DNA from 3 places in the Lysinibacillus sp. ACHW1.5 genome. Region 2 is predicted to be linked to each of the others. Evidence: riboswitches for the same ligand, from Rfam matches in the RefSeq annotation. Region 2 holds a riboswitch; each other region holds the start of a gene.

Evidence for each region. Region 2 has a riboswitch for lysine ahead of L6W14_RS01295 (amino acid permease). Riboswitches for the same ligand answer to the same signal wherever they lie in the genome.
Region 1: another riboswitch for lysine. It lies ahead of L6W14_RS10640 (transporter substrate-binding domain-containing protein); the one in region 2 lies ahead of L6W14_RS01295 (amino acid permease).
Region 3: another riboswitch for lysine. It lies ahead of L6W14_RS16480 (aspartate kinase); the one in region 2 lies ahead of L6W14_RS01295 (amino acid permease).

Annotation. Positions count from the first base shown of each region.
Region 1 is NZ_CP091777.1:2,153,953-2,161,322, reverse strand. Features, by position in the region: gene L6W14_RS10650 (amino acid ABC transporter ATP-binding protein) at 1-360, opposite strand, end outside; gene L6W14_RS10645 (amino acid ABC transporter permease) at 373-1,098, opposite strand; gene L6W14_RS10640 (transporter substrate-binding domain-containing protein) at 1,269-2,126, opposite strand; lysine riboswitch at 2,246-2,432, opposite strand; gene odhB (2-oxoglutarate dehydrogenase complex dihydrolipoyllysine-residue succinyltransferase) at 2,773-4,035, opposite strand; gene L6W14_RS10630 (2-oxoglutarate dehydrogenase E1 component) at 4,126-6,951, opposite strand; gene L6W14_RS10625 (HAMP domain-containing sensor histidine kinase) at 7,184-7,370, opposite strand, start outside.
Region 2 is NZ_CP091777.1:257,058-264,427, forward strand. Features, by position in the region: rRNA gene L6W14_RS01185 (23S ribosomal RNA) at 1-384, shown strand, start outside; rRNA gene rrf (5S ribosomal RNA) at 452-567, shown strand; tRNA gene L6W14_RS01195 (tRNA-Val) at 579-654, shown strand; tRNA gene L6W14_RS01200 (tRNA-Asp) at 659-734, shown strand; tRNA gene L6W14_RS01205 (tRNA-Thr) at 743-818, shown strand; tRNA gene L6W14_RS01210 (tRNA-Tyr) at 826-909, shown strand; tRNA gene L6W14_RS01215 (tRNA-Trp) at 914-987, shown strand; tRNA gene L6W14_RS01220 (tRNA-His) at 1,036-1,111, shown strand; tRNA gene L6W14_RS01225 (tRNA-Gln) at 1,121-1,195, shown strand; tRNA gene L6W14_RS01230 (tRNA-Lys) at 1,209-1,281, shown strand; tRNA gene L6W14_RS01235 (tRNA-Arg) at 1,300-1,376, shown strand; tRNA gene L6W14_RS01240 (tRNA-Pro) at 1,392-1,468, shown strand; tRNA gene L6W14_RS01245 (tRNA-Ala) at 1,484-1,559, shown strand; tRNA gene L6W14_RS01250 (tRNA-Ser) at 1,573-1,665, shown strand; tRNA gene L6W14_RS01255 (tRNA-Phe) at 1,672-1,747, shown strand; tRNA gene L6W14_RS01260 (tRNA-Gly) at 1,753-1,826, shown strand; tRNA gene L6W14_RS01265 (tRNA-Ile) at 1,831-1,904, shown strand; tRNA gene L6W14_RS01270 (tRNA-Asn) at 1,912-1,988, shown strand; tRNA gene L6W14_RS01275 (tRNA-Glu) at 1,990-2,061, shown strand; gene L6W14_RS01280 (nitric oxide synthase oxygenase) at 2,631-3,677, shown strand; gene L6W14_RS01285 (hypothetical protein) at 3,729-4,259, shown strand; gene L6W14_RS01290 (CynX/NimT family MFS transporter) at 4,327-5,535, opposite strand; lysine riboswitch at 5,714-5,890, shown strand; gene L6W14_RS01295 (amino acid permease) at 5,973-7,370, shown strand, end outside.
Region 3 is NZ_CP091777.1:3,280,932-3,288,301, reverse strand. Features, by position in the region: gene uvrC (excinuclease ABC subunit UvrC) at 1-947, shown strand, start outside; lysine riboswitch at 1,055-1,232, shown strand; gene L6W14_RS16480 (aspartate kinase) at 1,366-2,592, shown strand; gene L6W14_RS16475 (YslB family protein) at 2,691-3,125, opposite strand; gene L6W14_RS16470 (succinate dehydrogenase cytochrome b558 subunit) at 3,398-4,006, shown strand; gene sdhA (succinate dehydrogenase flavoprotein subunit) at 4,073-5,827, shown strand; gene sdhB (succinate dehydrogenase iron-sulfur subunit) at 5,833-6,612, shown strand; gene L6W14_RS16455 (acyl-CoA thioesterase) at 6,806-7,270, shown strand.

The sequences.
Region 1 (7,370 bases), 1.9 Mb from region 2:
AAGCGCCGTTTCTTCTGCTTCTTTTTTCGAACGTTTTAACACTTTGATTTGGCCCACTGTGCAATTACTTATGACATTGTGGTTGTTAAATAAATTGAACTGCTGGAACACCATGCCTAAATGTGTGCGATATTCTTGAATATTGTGCTTTTCATCTAGGATGTCTTCCCCCTTATAAATAATTTGACCGCCACTTGGCGTTTCTAATAAATTTATGCAACGAAGCAATGTGGATTTACCAGATCCAGAGGAGCCGATTAAACAAACTACCTCTCCTTTTTCCACTTGGAAATTTACATCTTTTAACACTTGGTTACGTCCAAATGATTTACTTAAATGCTCGATTTTAATGACTGCCATTTGTGCGTCCCCCTATACGGCTTCTTTTTGTTCTTTTTGATAGGCATCAGGACCATCTAGACGTTTTTCAACATACAGAAGGATGCGAGATGCGGTAAATGTCATGATGAAATAAAGAACACATGCAACGAAGAATGATTCGAAATAACGGAAGTTGTTACCCGAAATTGATTTTGTTTGGAAGAATAATTCCGTTACTCCAATGACATTTAATACGGCTGTATCTTTAATATTCATGATTAATTGGTTACCTGTCGCTGGTAAAACATTACGCGCTACTTGTGGTAAGACAACATGAAGCATAATTTGGAAGTGGTTCATGCCAATTGCTGATGCTGCCTCGTATTGACCATTATCAATGGATACAATACCGCCACGAACAATTTCTGCCATATAGGCCCCTGTATTGAGGGAAACGACTAAAATACCTGCAGTAATAAAGTGCATATCGATACCGAATGCGATATCTAATCCGTAGTAGACAACCATAGCTTGTACAATCATTGGTGTACCACGGAAAAATTCAACATAGCATGTTAGTATAAAATTAATGAGCTTTAAGCTATAAAATTTCACACCTTTTTTACGAACTGGAATCGTATGCATAATTCCGATGAAAAATCCGATAAATGCACCAATAATTGTACTAATACTTGAAATCAGTAACGTATAATACGCACCTCGTAAAAACATTTGCCAGTTGTTTTCAATAATTGAAAGTATCCACTCAAGACTCATGATGTTCCTCCTAACAATGTCATCTTGCTCGCTTATTTCTTTTGTGTCCTAGCTCTTTCTACCATTCTATGATTTGTCACGCTAGGACATTATCATTATGTAGAGAGGTTCTCATTTTGATAATGATGAAATGATCATGCACGGACTAATTGCTAGTCCGTGCCCTGTCATTATTGTGCTGCTGGTTGTTGAGAAATAGCTTCTTCCATAATCGCTTGACGATCATCTTCTGAAATGCCTTTTAGGATTTCATTGATTTTTTCACGATTTGCGTCATCTTTACGTAAGCCTACAGCAATTGAAGTATTTGATAGGTCTGTATCAAAGCCTTCTTCAAATGCTACATAGGTGAATTTATCGTTGGCAGCAGAAGCGGAAATGCCCTCTGGACGTTCAGCTACATAGCCATCAATTTTACCTGCTTCTAACGCCACACGCATTGCTGGGAAGCTCTCCATTGCTGTTTGCTTTTCTACGCCTTTAATTTGATCGATAACTGTGTAGTTTGATGTATTTAATTGTGATGTAATTTTAGCACCTGAGAAGTCTTGAATCGATTTTGCGCCTTCATATTTGCTACCTTTTTTAATAACCATAACAAAATCAGAAGTATAATAGTTTTCTGTAAAATCAATTGTTTTCTTGCGTTCTTCTGTTGGTGACATACCTGCAATAATTGCATCAATTTTGTTTGATTGTAGCGCTGGAACTAAACCGTCCCACTCCATTTTAACAATGACTAACTCTTTGCCTAGACCTTCAGCGATTTTCTTTGCCATTTGTACATCATAGCCACCTGCGTACTCTGCATTATCCGCAATTTTCACTGCGCCATTTGCATCGTCTTGCTGTGTCCAGTTGAACGGTGGGTAGCCAGCCTCCATTCCAATTCGGAATTCACCGCCGCCTTCTTCTTTGTCAGTTCCAGCATCACTTGAACCGCCCTCTTTTTTGTCACTTGTGCCACATGCAGCTAGCACAATTGCCGTCATGATAGAGATCATTACTAACAACCATTTTCTTTTCATGAAAAACTCCCCTTTTCTGTAAAAAAATAAGACAACTGTACTAAAAAAGACCTAAGTATATTGAACTTAGGTCTTACCTTTTATGACAGTTGCCCAAATCCTCACTATAATTTCCATGTTTCCGAGATAGCACAACCTAGTAAATCTGGAAATCCATTTACTAGGACAGTCCTGCACTTATTCACTGCAGACCCAGTATAAAAGTACGAGCTCCTTTTATACTTCGGCGATATTTCCTTCTTCATTGCGTCTTCGCTTGCTTTTACTCAACAATGAACTAATAAATACCGCGCCTCTACCTCACTGGTAACAATTCGTGAGGTTTGTTTATTTAATTGATATTTAGATACTACTATAAAACTAATATGTTCGTCAAGACGATTTTAACATTTTTCTGACTAATGACAATATTAGGATATTGTGCGTTCTGCTTCCACTTTAAATCATTAAACTTTTATTGATATTTCTGAAAATTACAACAAATATTTATTATAGCGTATGTTCTATATGTGAGAAAAGTTGCGTTTTTTTCTTTCTTTGCTCCTCTAAACGATGTAACATTCGTACTCTTTCAAGCATAGAATCGATCAATACCTTTCGTCATACAAAAAACCCTGCTGAACATTGTTCGCAGGGTTTAATGGCATTATGAATTTAATAATAAATCTTCAGGATTTTCGATTAATTCTTTAACTGTTTTTAAGAATCCTACAGAATCTTTACCATCGATGATACGGTGATCGTATGAAAGTGCTACATACATCATTGGACGGATTTGAACTTCACCATTTACTGCAACTGGACGGTTTACAATTGAGTGCATACCTAAAATACCAGCTTGCGTACCGTTCATAATTGGTGTTGACATTAATGAACCGAATACACCACCATTTGTGATTGTGAATGATCCACCAGCCATATCATTTAAGCCTAATTTTTTATCACGAGCTTTTGTCGCTAAGTTAGCAATATCTTTTTCGATTTCTGCAAAGTTTTTGCTATTTGCATCGCGTACAACTGGTACGACTAAACCTTCTTCAGTTGATACAGCAATACCGATATCAAAGAAGTTATTTAAATGAATTTCATCGCCAGAGATTTGAGCGTTTACGTATGGATATTTTTTCAATGCTGCAACAACAGCTTTAGTGAAGAATGACATGAAACCAAGTTTGATGTCGTTTGCTTTTACAAACTCTTCTTGTTTACGTTTACGAAGTGCCATGATGTTTGTCATGTCAATTTCGTTGAATGTTGTTAACATTGCTGTTGATTGTTTAACTTCTAATAAACGTTTTGCAATTGTTTGGCGACGACGGCTCATTTTTTCAATTGTTACACGGTCAGAATTAGCTGCTGGTGTGAATACTACTGGGCCACCTGAAGTTGCTACGGATGTAGGTGCTGCTGCTGGTGCTACAGCTGGTGCTGTACCATGAGCTGCTACATCTTGTACACGTACACGTCCTTGTGGATCTACTGGAGATACCGCTGCAAGGTCAATACCTTTTTCACGTGCAAGACGACGTGCTGCTGGAGATGCAACTACACGCTCACCAGAAGTTTCTTCTACTACTGGAGCTGCTGCAACTGGTGCAGGTGCTGCTTGTGGCGCTGCTGGTGCAGGTGCTGCCTCAGTTGGTACTGCCGCTGCTGGAGCTGCTGCTGCGCCTTCGCCTGCTTCTACTACTGCGATAACTTGACCAACTAGTACAGTATCGCCTTCTTCAGCTAAAATTTGTGTTAATACACCTGCTTCTTCAGAAATGATCTCAGCGTTTACTTTATCTGTTTCAAGTTCAACGATGAATTCACCTTTTTCAACGCGATCGCCCACTTTTTTTACCCACTGTGCGATACTACCTTCTGTAATCGATTCTGCTAATTCAGGGACTTTAATTTCAGCCACTTTCATTTCCTCCTTTGATTAACGTGCATGACGCACATAGAAGGGCTACTGCTTAAGGGCAAGTAGCCCGGTTTCAAAAATTGATATATATTATTTAACCTTTACTGGCTCAGCAACCGCTTCTTCAATAAGAGCTGCTTGTGCTGCTTTATGAGAATCTGCATCCCCTTCAGAAGTTGAGCTCATTGCAGGACGGCCTACATAGCGAAGTTTTTTACCTTCTGAAAGTTCATATAATGTTTCTAATGCATAATTCCATGAGCCTTGGTTTTTAGGTTCTTCTTGTACCCAAACTATCTCTTTTGCATTAGGATACTTAGCAATGATACCAGCTACTTGCTCTTTTGGGAATGGGTAAAGTTGTTCTACACGAATAATGTGTAGGTGATCGAAGCCTTCGCCATCTTTCACGCGCTCTGCTAAGTCGATCATCACTTTACCTGTACCTAAAACGATACGCTCTACAGCTTCTGGTTTAGCCCCTAAGCCTGGTTGTTCAATCACTTCTTGGAATGAACCATTTGCTAATTGCTCAGCATTCGCCGCTGCTAGTGGGTGACGTAATAATGATTTTGGTGATACGACTACAAGTGGACGTACCCCTTCTGTACCTAATAATGCTGCTTGACGGCGTAATAAGTGGTAGTAGTTTCCTGCATTTGAACAGTTCGCTACAAACCAGTTATTTTCAGCTGACATTTGTAAATAGCGTTCCATACGGCTTGAAGAGTGCTCTGGACCTTGACCTTCATAACCATGAGGTAAAAGGATTACTAGACCAGATTTTTGGCCCCATTTTGAGCGTGCCCCTGAAATAAAGTTATCAAACATCACTTGTGCCATATTGGCAAAGTCACCGAATTGTGCTTCCCATACTGTTAGTACATGGCTATTTTCTAGGTTGTAACCATACTCAAAGCCTACCACCCCAGCTTCAGTCAGCGGGGAATTGTGTACTGTAAAGGATGCGTTCGCACCAGAAATATGGTGTAGTGGTGTGAAGACATTGCCGTTGTTTTTATCATGCAGTACTAAGTGACGTTGAGAGAATGTACCTCGTTGTGCATCTTGACCTGTAAAGCGTACTGGTGTGCCATCTTGAATAATCGTTGCATATGCTAATGTTTCAGCATGACCCCAGTCAACTTTTGCAGACGCATACGCATCACGGCGTTTTTCTAAGATTTTACCAAGCTTTTTCTGTGGTTCGAAGTTTTCTTCAAACACTAAAAGCTCTTCATTGATTTTTTCTAAACGTTCCGCACCTACTGCTGTATCAATTTGTGGGAACTCTACTTTTAATTCTTCTGGCATTTCTAAATGATGATGGTCATCTTTTTCAGCCATTTCTTTGACGTGGTCATAGGCTGCTTGCATTTCTGCATAGATAGCTGTATCTAGTGCTGCTACATCATCAGCAGTTACAAGACCTTCTGCCACTAATTGTGCACCATATAATGCACGAACTGTTTCATGTTTAGACACTAATTTGTATGTTTCTGGGTTTGTCACTGTTGGGTCATCTGTTTCATTATGACCATGGCGACGGTAACCTACTAAGTCCACAATAATGTCTTTGCCAAATGTTTGACGGTAGTTTGCCGCAAAACGTCCGACTTGCACTACTGCCTCTGGGCTATCTGCATTGACATGGATTACTGGTACTTCATAGCCTTTTGCAGGGTCAGAAGAATACACAGAAGAACGAGAATCATAATGTTCCGTTGTGAATCCAATCATATTGTTTGCGATAATATGGATTGTTCCACCTGTTGTAAAGCCTTCTGTTTTAGCGAAGTTTAACACTTCTGTTACAATCCCTTGACCTGGGAATGCAGCATCACCGTGTACAAGAATGCCTAAGCCCTTTGTACGGTCAAAAATAGGTTGCCCTGGTTTAGATGTATCATCTTGTGTGGCACGAGTAGCCCCAAGTACTACTGGATTGCCCACTTCTAAGTGAGATGGGTTGTAAGCCAATTTCACATTCATACCGGATTCACGGTTGAAAGAAGCACCCATGTGGTATTTCACATCACCTGTCCAACCTTTTGTAATTTCAAGGCGGCCATGCTCTGGCATAAATAAATCATTGGAAACATGTGCAAAATCAGAGAACATCATGTCATAAGGTTTATTTAAAATGTGTGTTAAAACGTTTAAGCGACCACGGTGTGCCATACCAATACGTACGTTTTCCACATTTTTTGCTTCTGCTGTTTTAATGATTTCATCAAATAGTACGATTTGCGTATCTAAGCCCTCACCAGAGAAACGCTTTTGTCCTACAAATGTTTTATGAATAAATTTCTCAAAATTTTCAACGCGAGTTAAACGATCTAATAAGGCTTTCTTCTCATCCGCAGATAATGCTTGTTTGAATGAGCCTGATTCAATTTGCGCTTGAATCCAATCACGTTCTTCAGTAGCTACTACGTGACCATATTCAAATGCTACTTTGTCTGTATAAATAGCTTTTAAATAGTCGATTGCATCCTTACCATTTTTCACGTTTGCTGGCACATCTTTGAAGAAGATTGCTGCAGGAATTTCAGCTAAATCTGCAGCGCTTAAGTTGAACGCGCTTTCTTCAATTTGAGCTGTTTGTAGTTCACGGTTTTTCAGAGGATAGATATCTGCCGCTAAATGACCGCGTGAACGAATTGTATCTGCTAGTTTTACAGCGGCTAACACTTTTTTGTAATCGCCAGCAGGAGCCGCTGCTGTATGACTAGCTACAGCTACTTCACCTTCTACTACTACTGGTGCACCAAATTGTTGGAATAAAGAAACTAACTCCGGTTCTACTTCTTCAGGAGACTGTAAGAATAAGTCGTATTGCTCCATCACATATCCTAGGTTAGGACCAGAGAAAGCTGACCATGGAGAACTTACAGTTGTAACGTTGTTCGACATGAAAAATGACCTCCAAATTTTGCCTTTCGGCAGTTCCATTAATTAAATTGCAATTAATTATATAATATTTAGCCGTTCTTTAAAAGAATGTTTCACACTACTTTTCCATATTTTAAAGAACGTTTTTTCCATCTCAATCTTACTACTCTTCACAAAAAATACAACTCTTTTTAGCAAATTAAGCAATTTTTTTCGCAAAGGATAGAATAATGAAATAAAGCGTGTATTTTTCTTAATATTTTAGCGGGATTTTCAGCAAGAAAACGGTTCCAATATTAACCTCACTCTTGACTTCTACTGTGGCATTGTATTTTTCAAGTAACATCTTCGAAATACTAAGTCCTAAGCCTGTGCCCCCAATTTGGCGATTTCTTGCTTCATCCACTCGATAAAAACGATCAAAGATAAACGGAATATTG
Region 2 (7,370 bases):
GCATCCTGGGGCTGTAGTCGGTCCCAAGGGTTGGGCTGTTCGCCCATTAAAGCGGTACGCGAGCTGGGTTCAGAACGTCGTGAGACAGTTCGGTCCCTATCCGTCGTGGGCGTAGGAAATTTGAGAGGAGCTGTCCTTAGTACGAGAGGACCGGGATGGACACACCGCTGGTGTACCAGTTGTCTTGCCAAAGGCATCGCTGGGTAGCTATGTGTGGACGGGATAAGTGCTGAAAGCATCTAAGCATGAAGCCCCCCTCAAGATGAGATTTCCCATTACGCAAGTAAGTAAGATCCCTCAAAGACGATGAGGTAGATAGGTTCGAGGTGGAAGTATGGTGACACATGGAGCTGACGAATACTAATCGATCGAGGACTTAACCAAAAACGTTTGAAGCATTCAATGTATCGTTTATCTAGTTTTGAAAGAACAAGTCTTTCAGCTGAATAAGTGAAGTGATGATGGCAAAGAGGTCACACCCGTTCCCATACCGAACACGGAAGTTAAGCTCTTTAGCGCCGATGGTAGTTGGGGGCTTCCCCCTGTGAGAGTAGGACGTCGCTTCGCTTATTTTTTGTGGAGGATTAGCTCAGCTGGGAGAGCACCTGCCTTACAAGCAGGGGGTCGGCGGTTCGAGCCCGTCATCCTCCACCATTTTGGTCCCGTGGTGTAGCGGTTAACATGCCTGCCTGTCACGCAGGAGATCGCCGGTTCGATCCCGGTCGGGACCGCCATTATTATTGCCGGTGTAGCTCAGTTGGTAGAGCAACTGACTTGTAATCAGTAGGTCGTGGGTTCGACTCCTATCGCCGGCACCATTCCCTTGGAGGGGTAGCGAAGTGGCTAAACGCGGCGGACTGTAAATCCGCTCCTTAGGGTTCGGCGGTTCGAATCCGTCCCCCTCCACCATTTTAGGGGCATAGTTCAACGGTAGAATAGAGGTCTCCAAAACCTTTGGTGTGGGTTCGATTCCTACTGCCCCTGCCAGGTATTGAGGTACTCGTTCATAATACAGCTAATATAATCTATATAGTGGCGATTGTGGCGAAGTGGTTAACGCATCGGATTGTGGTTCCGACATTCGTGGGTTCGATTCCCATCAGTCGCCCCATTTTAAAATTGGGGTATAGCCAAGCGGTAAGGCAACGGATTTTGATTCCGTCATGCCTAGGTTCGAATCCTAGTACCCCAGCCATTTTTAATTTCACGAGCCATTAGCTCAGTTGGTAGAGCATCTGACTTTTAATCAGAGGGTCGAAGGTTCGAGTCCTTCATGGCTCATCATTTTTTAATTAACATGCGCCCGTAGCTCAATTGGATAGAGCGTCTGACTACGGATCAGAAGGTTATGGGTTCGACTCCTGTCGGGCGCGCCAATAAAATCATGTTTACGGAATGTAGCTCAGCTTGGTAGAGCACTTGGTTTGGGACCAAGGGGTCGTAGGTTCGAATCCTGTCATTCCGACCATCTTTCATGTTAAATGGGGCCTTAGCTCAGCTGGGAGAGCGCCTGCCTTGCACGCAGGAGGTCAGCGGTTCGATCCCGCTAGGCTCCACCATTGTAATATTTTTGGAGGTATACCCAAGTCTGGCTGAAGGGATCGGTCTTGAAAACCGACAGGCGGGTAACACCGCGCGGGGGTTCGAATCCCTCTACCTCCTCCATTTTTCGGGTCAGTAGCTCAGTTGGTAGAGCATTAGATTGAAGCTCTAAGTGTCGGCGGTTCGATTCCGTCCTGACCCACCATTATTGCGGGTGTAGTTTAATGGTAAAACCTCAGCCTTCCAAGCTGATGTCGTGAGTTCGATTCTCATCACCCGCTCCAAAATGGGCCTATAGCTCAGCTGGTTAGAGCGCACGCCTGATAAGCGTGAGGTCGATGGTTCGAGTCCATTTAGGCCCATCATTATTCCGAAGTAGCTCAGTTGGTAGTAGCACCTGACTGTTAATCAGGTTGTCGCAGGTTCGAGTCCTGCCTTCGGAGCCACGGCCCGTTGGTCAAGTGGTTAAGACACCGCCCTTTCACGGCGGTAACACGGGTTCGAATCCCGTACGGGTCATCAAGCATGTAGCACAGATGTGTGTTACATGCTTTTTTCTATTCTCCTTTTTGTTAATCGATAAAAGATAATGCAATAGCAGAAAAAGACCTATTGGCAAGGTGAAGGACTAAATTTCATTCCCCTAGCATCTTTCTATGGGCTTCCAATAAACCGCTTTACTTACCACGTACACTTCATGGTCAACATTTTTGTGAAGGCGCTTGACTTCTCTAGTATAGCGATACAGGCGCAATCCTGCCCAGAGAATTAGTGAAACTGGTTCTGCTCTATGCGAAAGCGAAGTACTAGCAGCAAGTAAGTAGCTCAGAGCGATTAGTCTTTCCATCATTTATAAAAATTCTATTGATTTCTTTGTTCTGCAATCCCCTGAAAAAGGCTACATGACTACTGTAGCCTTTTTATAATAATTAAAATCTTTCTCCCTTACATTCTCTTACGAAAAAGAGTCTATAGAGTAAATTTGAACAAACTATTTCATATATAAAATATGTATGTTTTTTCGATTACTATTTTCATGGTGCTTGTTGTTTTGTTCCTCTAATATGAGGATAAGTGGAGGAATCGATATGAATATACAGGAGATACAGCAATTTTTAAATCTATATCAGACAGAACAAAATGAATCAGAACTTTGGTTAAAGAATAGATTACAGGCAGTTAAGGATGCAGGTGAATATCATCCAACAACAGAGGAGCTAGTTTTTGGTGCACGGGTGGCATGGCGAAATAGCAATAAGTGTATTGGACGTCTGTTTTGGCAGTCACTGCATGTGGTAGATGCACGTGATGTTTTAGATGAAAAGGCTATTTTTCAAAAATTACTAGAACATATTGATTATGCGACAAATCATGGGAAAATTCGTCCAACTATAACAGTGTTTGCTTCAGATAGAGTACGGATTTGGAATCATCAACTAATTCGTTATGCAGGCTATGAAACAGATGCAGGCATTATTGGAGATTCACAGTCCATTAAATTTACAAAAGTGTGTGAGTCGTTAGGATGGAGAGGTAAAGGAACTGATTTTGATGTACTACCACTCGTTATACAGGTGGATAATCGTGCTCCTCAAATGTTTGTAATTCCTGAAGAAAATATAGTAGAGGTCTCAATCCGCCATCCAGAGTCAATCGATGTGGAGAAATTAGGAATGAAGTGGTATGCTGTACCCATTATTTCGAGTATGCGTTTTCAAATGGCTGGAATTGATTTTCAAGCAGCTCCATTTAACGGCTGGTATATGGGAACAGAGATTGGTGCACGAAATTTAGCAGATCATGATCGTTATAATATGTTACCTGCCATTGCAGACATTTTTAATCTTGATACAACCAAACATGCGTCTCTTTGGCGTGATCGTGCTTTAGTAGAACTTAATATTGCTGTTCTTCACTCATTTAAAGAAGATGGTGTGAGCATTGTTGATCATCATACAGCAGCTCAGCAGTTTAAATTGTTTGAGGAGGCAGAAAAATCAACAGGAAGAGAAGTGACAGGCAACTGGACATGGTTAATCCCACCACTTTCCCCTGCCACAACGCATATATTCCATAAACCCTATGTAAATATTTATCATACACCAAATTATTTTTATCAAAAACCATGCTATTAGTGTAAAGGAATTGTTTACTTTCAATACTTTTGATGAGAGAGGGCGCTTACTATGTTAAATCAGCAAATTCCCAATATCCCATGGAGACAATTGACGACACCTTATGGTAGAGGTACAGCCATTCCTAAGCTGATAGAACAGGAGCAATACACACAACTAGCTGAATTAATTGAACATCAAGGTACACTGTGGCAGGTGACACCATGGGTTTTGCTTGTCCTGCTAAAAAAGCTTACTAGTAAAAAATTAGAGGTTGTCTCATTACAAGAGGTACAGTTATATTTAGCTGTGGCACATGCTATTACCAAGGATTATCTCGAGCCAGTCAATACTGTTAAAAATATGCAGGAGCTATTAGACGTCAACTATTTGTGGATAGAAAATGAGGATAATGATGAACAGGAGTGGGAGAAAGAAACGCCAAAGGGCTATGAGGAGCAAGCTTTTGTAGGCTATTACTATTATAGTTATAGGCTTTTACAAGAGGCTGTTCCTATTTTTTCTACTATAACAGCTCGTAATAATGAAGCATCAGAATGCCTTGCTGAATTGCTAACATTACTCCAGCAACCCGACAATTAAGTAATGTGTAAACACTATATAGAAATAGAGCAGATGGAGGAATCTAATCCACCTGCTTTATTTAATTTTAATGCACATATTCATCCTTAGAGGCTCTCATTGAGCAAAAGAAGAGTAACATTGCTACAACGACAAAGAGCCATCCCGCAATATTCCAGCCGCCAAATAAATCATGCAAGTAGCCAAAAAGAATAGGACCAATTGCGGCAAATAAATAACCCAAAGATTGTGCAAAGCCTGATAAATCTGCTGCTTCAAATGCAGTACGAGTACGGAGAGTGAAGAACATCATTGCTAGGGCAAATGAAGAACCACCTGCTAACCCTAGAAGAACCATCCACAGTACCCCAAGACTTGTCCATTCCATGACAACCCCAACAAAGCCTACTAAATAGAAGGATGTAAACATCAATACAAGTGGGCGTTGAGAAGTCATTTTACCGGCAATAATAGGCACTGCTAAGGCCATTGGTACTTGTGAGAATTGCATGATTGAAAACATCCAGCCAGCTTTATCAGGGGCTAAACCTTGAGCAATATAGATCTCAGGTATCCAAGCTGCTGTTGTGTAGAATAATAAAGATTGTAAACCCATTGCCCCTGTGACAGCCCAAGTAACAGGTGATTTCCATAAAGGTGTACTGGTCTTTTTAGATGTAGTAACTGGTTCCGGTTTATTTGACTTTAGTTGAGGTATCCAAATTAAGATTGTAATGAGAACGAGTATGAGTGCAATGGAAAGTGCACCTTGCCAGCCTAACCATGAATTAGCTATCGGATAGCTAATACCAGCACCAAGGCCTGCAGTAAAATTCATGGACATGGTGAAAAAGGCCATTAATAAACCCACATGATAGGGAAATTTCAATTTCAATAATCCTGGAATTAGTACATTTCCAAAAGAAATGGCTACGCCAATTAACACAGTACCCAATAGAAGTAATTCTGTAGTACCAAGTGAACGTAGGACAATTCCTAAGGCCAAGAGAAAAGTTGATAAAAATAATGTTAGCTCAAGCCCTAGTTTGCGTGCTACAACTGGTGCAAATGGAGATATAACAGCAAAAGCCAGCAATGGTATCGTTGTTAGAAAGCCTGCCAATACATTAGATATTCCAAGATCTTCACGGATAAAGGATATAATTGGGCCAACAACAGTTAGTGGCATTCGTAATGTAGAGGCTATAAAGATAACTCCAAAGACTAAAAGTAAGGTTGTTCCTTTCCAGCTAATTTTTTTACTTGGAAAACTAGTGGAATGATCATTTGTAGTCAAAATAAAATCCCCCCTAATAATAATCATTCTAATTGAACTACTATAACACTTTATCACACTATTAAAAATAGTAGAAGATTCATAAAATACAGAACATTTATGGTTGTATTGAAATGTCTATGGTCTTATGTTAGTATAATAAACATCATAAATTTAATAATTATATGCCTCATGTTTGTATTGAGGTAGAGGTCGCGATATTTATAAGTATGCTAATTGAAATGACAAGCATTGATGAAATTAGTTGAAAGGAAATATTGCCGAAGTGTGAGGGGACTTGAAAACCTCATGCTGGGGCTGTCTCCGAAAGGAACAGAACTGTCACGTTTGCACAACGTGTTGAGCTATCATGTAGGAAAAACTGAGGATTAATGTAGCCATCACAGTGTATATGTGATGGCATTTTTTTGCCTCATAAATAGGAAGGAAGCTATATCGTGAGTGAAATAAAAGTAAATCAGCTCGGACATAAAGCACCGAAGCTGAAAAAAGAATTAAAAAGCCGTCATATTACAATGATTTCTTTAGGCGGTACAATTGGTACGGGGCTATTTTTAGCCAGTGGAGGAGCAATTGCTCAGGCAGGACCTGGAGGAGCATTGCTTGCCTATGCTTTAATTGGTATTATGGTGTATTTTTTAATGACAAGTTTAGGGGAAATGGCTGCCTATATGCCATCATCAGGTTCATTTAGTACGTATGCAACGAAATTTGTAGATCCTGCTTTGGGCTTTGCATTAGGCTGGAACTATTGGTATAACTGGGCAATCACCATTGCTGCCGAAATTGCTGCTGTGTCATTAATTATGAAATATTGGTTCCCAGATAGTTCATCAGCACTTTGGACAGTATTATTTATTGCTGTTGTACTGACGTTTAATTTACTATCCGTAAAAAGTTATGGTGAAAGTGAATATTGGTTTGCCATGATTAAAGTAGCAACGGTTATTGTTTTTATTATCATTAGCTTACTAATGATTTTTGGTATTTTAGGTGGGCAGGCTCCTGTAGGTTTCACTAATTTCTTTGTTAGTGATGGGCCATTCCATGGTGGCTTCCTTGCTACATTTGGTATTTTCCTAGCTGCAGGATTTTCATTCCAAGGGACAGAATTACTAGGAATTACAGCTGGTGAAACAGATGATCCTGGTAAAAATATTCCGAAGGCTGTTAAATCTGTATTTTGGCGTATTCTTTTGTTTTATATTTTAGCGATTGGTGCAATTGGGATGTTAATTCCATTTACAGACGAACGTTTATTATCAGAAGATATCGCAGTATCACCGTTTACACTAGTGTTTGACCGCCTAGGTATCGCCTTTGCTGCTTCATTAATGAATGCCATTATTTTAACGGCTATGCTTTCAGCAGGAAATTCAGGACTATATGCATCTTCTCGTATGTTATGGCAATTAGCTATGGATGGACATGCACCTAAATTTTTTGCAAAGCTAAGTCGTAGAGGTATTCCGATTTATGCACTTATGGCAACATTAGCTGTAGGCTGTTTAGCATTTTTGGCATCCTTCTTTGGCGATGGAGTGGTTTATATCTGGTTATTAAATGCTTCTGGAATGTCTGGGTTTATTGCATGGCTAGGTATTGCGTTTAGTCATTATCGTTTCCGCCGAGCGTTTGATGCACAGGGCTTAGATCCAAAGTTATTACCTTATAAAGCCAAATTATTTCCGTTTGGACCATTATTTGCTTTTACAGTTTGTATGATTGTAGTCATTGGACAAAATTACACAGCCTTTACAGGCGATAAGATTGATTGGTACGGTATCCTTGTTTCGTATATTGGGATTCCATTATTTTTAGCATTATGGTTTGGC
Region 3 (7,370 bases), 1.5 Mb from region 2:
ATGCAGAGGAAGAATTTTTAACATTTGTTGGGCGCTTTTATGAAAAGCCAGAGCATATTAAGCCAAAAGAAATTTTTATTCCACAAGCCATTGATGCAGCTATCTTAACAGAATTATTAGAAATTAAAGTGCTCACACCGAAAAGAGGTCAAAAGAAGGAATTGGTTGAATTAGCTACCAAAAATGCTGAAATTGCTGTGGCAGCTAAATTCCAGCTAATAGAGCGCCAGGAAGAACGTACGATTGGTGCTTGTGAGGCACTTGGCGAAGCAATGGGTATTAGTACTCCTTTACGAATTGAAGCTTTTGATAATAGTCATATGCATGGAACGGATGCAGTGTCTGCTATGGTTGTTTTCATTGATGGGAAGCCTGCGAAAAAGGAGTACCGAAAATATAAAACGCGTACAGCAGCCAAGCATGATGATTACGGTGCAATGCAGGAGGTTATACGTCGTCGCTATATCCGTGTTTTAAAGGAAGGACTACCATTACCAGATTTAGTCTTAATTGATGGTGGTAAGGGACAAATGGAAGTAGCCCGTGAAGTACTAGAAGATGAGCTTGGTCTTGTTATACCGATTGCTGGTTTAGCCAAGGATGATAAGCATAATACATCTCAGCTCTTGTTTGGTGATCCACCAGAAGTGATTAGCTTAAAACGTACAAGTGATGGCTTTTATTTATTACAACGAATTCAAGACGAAGTCCATCGCTTTGCTATTACCTTCTTGCGTCAACAGCATGAGAAGCATGCCATTCAATCTGTATTAGATCATATTGAAGGGGTAGGACCAAAACGAAAGCAACAGCTTCTTAAACATTTCGGTTCAGTCAAAAAAATTCGAGAGGCGAGCGAGCTAGCATTACAGGAGGCTGGGATGCCCGCTAATTTAGCAAGCCAAATTTTTAGCTATTTTCAGCAACAATCATTGTCAAAGGAATAGGCATGTGCTATGGTTATAAATAACATTGTTTTCAATGTTATGGAGAGCCAACTGCGTGACTAGTTTGTTTACGCTAAGGCTTAATGAATTGAATACATTCACTTTAAAGTGATGATAGAGGTGCAAGATTCAAGAGTAACACAATGGAGGATGGACAAGTCCAGAGATATTGTGTGAAAGGGGAGCTTGCCGAAGTACAGTATTGTTGTTCCATTGCTGTACTGGTTTTGCATTTAAGAAATGTAAGACTGTCGATTCTAAACGTTTCGGAGAGCTATCACACATGCGCAAGTTACGATTATTGTACATGTTATAGGCAGCTTTCACGTTATGTGGAGGCTGCCTTTTAGTTTTCTAGAAACGGTTTTACCCCCCATAATTTGGTGAAATACATGAACTGGAAGGGAGAACGAAAGAAATGGCTAAAGTCGTGATGAAGTTTGGAGGAGCTGCATTAGCTTCTACTGAACAAATCCAAGAGGCTGCTAGGAAAGCGATTGCTGAAAAGGACAAAGGATTGGATGTAGTAGTGGTCGTTGCAGCAATGGGACACACTGCGAAAGAGATGAAAATGATGGTACACCAACTAACTGACGATGTGTCGAAAAGAGAATTAGATGCAGTTTTGTCAACTGGCTCTCAATTATCTAGTGCTTTATTTGCCATTGCCTTGCAGGAAGCAGGCTATGAGGCTGTGTCTCTAACTGGATGGCAAGCTGGTATACATACGGATGGTATGTATCGACATGCTCGTATCGACTATATAGATATTAGTCGTATGGAAGAACATTTTGCACAGGGACAAATTGTGGTTATTGCTGGAGAACAAGGGATTGACGAAGTGCACAATATCACCACGCTTGGAAAAGGTGGAGCTGAAACAGCTGCTGTTGCACTTGCCATAGCGTTGGAAGCGGAGAGAGTAGATATGTATACAAATGTGGATGGTGTTTATACAGCAGATCCACGATATGTTCCCAATGCCCAAAAGCTTCAAGAAATTTCATATGATGAAATGTTGGAATTATCGAATTTAGGGTCTCATATCATACATCCTCGTGCGGTGGAGTTAGCGAAGAAATTTCAAATGCCTGTTATTATACGTTCAAGTTTAATAGAATCAGTAGGCACTTTATTGAAGGAGGAAGTGGAAATGGAAAAAAATTTAGTCGTTCGTGGTGTTGCATTTGAATCAGATATTATTCGTTTAACAGTAGGGTATGATGCTTTTTCCAATGCTTCATTAGCAGATATATTTACGGTTCTTGCAGAGAACCGTATTAATGTAGATATTATTGTCCAAGCCATTATTGATGGGTTGAAGCCAACTGTATCGTTTTCCATTTTAAAAGAGGAATTTGCGGAAGCATTACGTGTTTTAGAGGATAGTAAATTATCACTTGGATTTAGTTTTGCTGACTTCGAAATTGGACTAGCAAAAGTTTCTATTATTGGTTCAGGCATGGCTTCCAATCCAGGCGTTGCTGCTCGTATGTTTGATCGGTTACGTCGTGAAAATATCCCTGTAAAAATGGTTAGTACTTCTGAAATAAAAGTGTCCGTTGTTGTACCACAGGATGATATGATCCAAGCAGCTAATGCTCTCCATGATGAGTTTAATTTAGAGCAAGCACTTTACATATAATAATAGAAGAAACAGCATTTTATGTAATTGACCGAAATAAAAGGAAGAAAAAAGAAGGATTGTCATCCCATTCTTTAATGGGAAACAATCCTTTTTAATTATTCTGAGGGAATGGTATTCATAATACGTTCTTTAACGTCCCATTTGACTGTAAACATGACGTATTGTTGCTTTTCCCGTTTTTCATTATAGCATTCTGTTAGGTAGCCTTTAGCTAGTTGAATTTGCTCTGCTATAAATCCAGCTTCAAGTTTAAAGCTGCGCTGCTTTATTTGCAGAATTTCAGGGTCATTTGTCAACTGGAAAATACGTCCATCTTTTGATTCCTTTATGAGTTCTAATGTACCCCAGCAGGCATCTGCGAAAAATGCGATAAGTTCATCTTGACTTTTACATGGGAACTTGCGAGCAAGCTCTTTACCTGCCCAATAAAGGACGTCATCTTCATGTTTACCAAGTATAGAAGATAGAATATGATCACGAATGATCTCATAGCCAAATGATGAGATTGTAGGAGATGGAGTGTTTAACATTGTTATCCTTCTTTCTTAGAATTTTCTTAAAATTTAACGGTAATAAAGTAATGATAGATTTTTCGAGAAAAAACGACGCATCATGTACTAGATTAGTTCTTTAATAAGCTCTATGAAAAACTCCGAGTTGCCTTGACGCTCGTAGCTCTTGAGAGTACAATAAACATGTCATAATATTGTACCATGATGAAATACACAGTCAATGAAGTATCATTTACAAAATGATGACTTCTTTTGTTGTGCTATTTTAAGTACTAAGGGGGGTAACAGTCTTGTCGAAAGATCGAGAGTTTTTATGGCGTCGCTTACATTCTCTACTTGGGATCATTCCAGTAGGTCTGTTTTTAACGATGCACCTGTTCATTAACTTTACAGCAACAGGCGGGGCAGAAAGTTACAACGATGCTACCGCAGTAATGGAAAAGATTCCATTCCTTATCCTAGTTGAATGGATTGTCATCTATATTCCATTAATGTTCCACGCATTCTATGGTGTCTACATTGCATTCACTGCTACACCAAACACTGGACGTTTCAGCACGTACCGTAACTGGATGTTCTCTTTACAACGTTTTACTGGTGTATTCTTAGTGATATTCATTGCATGGCATATTTTCCAAACTCGTATTCAAAAAGCACTTGGCACACACGTTGATTACGACATGATGGCGAATATTGTTGCTAATCCATTCATGCTTGGATTCTACATTGTTGGTATTTTATCAGCAACTTTCCACTTATCTAACGGTTTATGGGCATTCCTAGTAAGCTGGGGTATTACACAATCTCCTCAGTCTCAAAAGATCGCTACTTACGTAACAAACATTCTTTTCGTAATTCTAAGTGTAGTTGGTGTGGCTGCTATTTTAGCTTTCGTATAATTCAATAGAAGCTACGATAGAGCACATGCAATCATTGCAATTTTTTAAGAGGAGTGAGAAATAATCATGGCGAAAAGCAAAATAATTGTTGTCGGCGGTGGTCTTGCCGGTCTGATGGCAACGATTAAAGCAGCTGAAGTTGGTACTGAAGTTGATTTATTCTCATTAGTTCCTGTAAAACGCTCACACTCTGTTTGTGCGCAAGGCGGAATTAATGGTGCGGTAAATACTAAAGGTGAAGGGGATTCTCCATGGATCCACTTTGATGATACAGTATATGGTGGGGACTTCCTAGCGAACCAACCACCAGTAAAAGGTATGTGTGATGCAGCACCTGGCATTATCCACTTAATGGACCGTATGGGTGTTATGTTCAACCGTACACCAGAAGGGCTTTTAGATTTCCGTCGTTTTGGTGGTACTTTAATGCACCGTACAGCTTTCTCTGGTGCAACAACTGGTCAACAATTACTATATGCGCTAGATGAGCAAGTTCGTTCTCATGAAGTAGCTGGTTTAGTAAATAAATATGAACACTGGGAATTCCTTGGTGTTATTATCGATGAAGACGGCGTTTGTCGTGGTATCGTAGCGCAAGATATGCGTACAGAAGAAATTAAATCATTCCGTGCAGACGCTGTTATTATGGCGACTGGTGGCCCTGGTATTATCTTCGGTAAAACAACAAACTCTGTTATTAACACAGGTTCTGCTGCTTCTATCGTTTATCAACAAGGTGCTTCATATGCGAATGGTGAATTCATTCAAATTCACCCAACAGCGATTCCTGGAGATGACAAAAACCGTCTAATGTCAGAATCAGCTCGTGGTGAAGGTGGTCGTATTTGGACTTATAAAGACGGTAAACCTTGGTACTTCCTAGAAGAAAAATACCCAGCTTATGGTAACTTAGTACCACGTGATATTGCAACACGTGAAATTTTCGACGTTTGTGTAAACCAAAAACTTGGTATCAATGGCGAAAACATGGTATACCTAGATCTTTCACATAAAGATCCACATGAATTGGATGTTAAACTTGGTGGTATCATCGAAATCTACGAAAAATTCGTAGGGGATGACCCACGTAAATTACCAATGAAAATTTTCCCAGCTGTCCACTATTCAATGGGTGGATTATGGGTTGACTACAATCAAATGACTGAAATTCCTGGTCTATTTGCAGCAGGTGAATGTGATTACTCTCAACATGGTGCAAACCGTCTTGGTGCAAACTCATTATTATCTGCTATCTACGGTGGTATGGTTGCAGGACCAAACGCAGTAGACTATGTAAAACACCTTAAAAAGCATGCAGAAGATCTTCCACAAGAGATTTACGATGCTCGTGTAAAAGAGGAACAAGCGAAATGGGATGCTATCATGAAAATGGAAGGCACAGAAAACGCTTACTTACTGCATAAAGAGCTTGGTGAAATGATGACTGCTACAATGACTGTAGTACGTTACAATGATCAGCTTGAAGATACATTGAAAAAACTTGATGAGCTTACTGAGCGCTGGAGCAACATCAACATCAATGATACGCAAAAATGGAGCAATCAAGGCGCGCACTTTACACGTCAGCTTAAAAATATGTTAGTGCTTGCAAAAGTAATGACAAAAGGTGCACTATTACGTAATGAATCTCGTGGTGCACACTATAAACCTGATTTCCCTAACCGTGATGACGAGAACTTCTTAAAAACAACAATGGCGAAGTTTGACCCAGCTACTGGTAATCCAATCATCACGTACCAAGAAGTCGACGTTTCATTAATCCCACCACGTAAACGCGACTACTCTGCGAAAGGAGACTAAAAGTTATGCAAATCGCAGCAAATACTGGAAGAATGGTCAAAGTGGAAATCTTACGTCAAGATACACAAGGCGGCAATAGCTACTGGCAAAAATTCCAAGTGCCTTACCGTCATGGTATGAACGTAATTTCAATTTTAATGGAAATTCAAAAAAATCCTGTTACTGAAGATGGTGTAAACACATCACCAGTATCATGGGATATGAACTGTTTAGAAGAAGTTTGTGGTGCATGTTCAATGGTGATCAATGGCCGTCCGCGTCAATCATGTTCTACACTAGTAGACCAATTGACAGAGCCGATTAAATTGGAGCCAATGAAAACATTCCCTGTTATTCGTGACTTACAAGTTGACCGTGAACGTATGTTCAACGCGCTTAAAAAAGTTAAAGCATGGGTACCAATCGATGGTACGTATGATTTAGGTGAAGGTCCACGTATGCCAGAAGGTAAACGTCAATGGGCTTATGAACTATCTAAATGTATGACTTGTGGTGTATGTATGGAAGCATGTCCAAACGTGTCTGAAAAGGCTTCATTCATCGGACCAGCTCCATTATCACAAGTACGTCTTTTCAACACTCACCCAACTGGTGCTATGATTAAAGATGAACGTTTAAATGCGATTATGGGTGACGGTGGCCTTGCAAACTGTGGTAACTCTCAAAACTGTGTTGCTGCATGTCCAAAAGGTATTCCTTTAACAACATCCATCGCTTCATTAAACCGTGCAACTACAGTGCAAATGTTCCGTAACTTCTTCGGTTCTGACCACTACGTAGACTAATATATGGACAAGCTGAACTCCCTTACACGAAGTGTAAGGGAGTTTTTTAAAGTTATAGAAATGAAATTTATCAAGTGTTATTTACGTTTTTTCTATGATAATATAGTATTTTCTTTTATAATGAATATGTATTCATTTTGTTTGCCGTTGATTGATAAAAGACGGGCAATTACATGACAGGGGATGGTATATCATGAAGGCAAATTATATCGATAATTTTCAAGAGTGGGAAAAGGGTTTTTCATTTTTTAGTGAGGTACGAGTGCGATTTTCAGAAACAGACATGTATGGTCATATGAACAATACGATTAGCTTTACATATTTTGAGCAGGCAAGAATTGATTACTTCCGACATTTAGGAATTTTAATGCCCTCAGTTGGAGAAGAGAATGTGAAATCTATACCCATTGTAGCCGATTTACAATGTGATTATGTAAGGCAGGTTTTCTTTGATGATGTACTACGAATCTATACAAAAATCGCGCAAGTTGGGAATTCGTCGCTGGACATTCACTATCTAGCAAAAAATCAAAAGGACGAAATCTGTTTCACTGGTCGTGGCACAATTGTGCAAATGGATCCTCGTACAGGTAAAAGTGTGCCGATTTCAGAGGAAGAAAAAACAAAATTCATTCAGTTGGCCATTCTGCCTCACTAGTTCAATATATAAGTATATGTAAATTAAGTGAAATAGTAGGTTTTACTTTTTACGTAAAATTTATGAATGTAACAATGTAATTTTCGAAATTTTTAAGGAA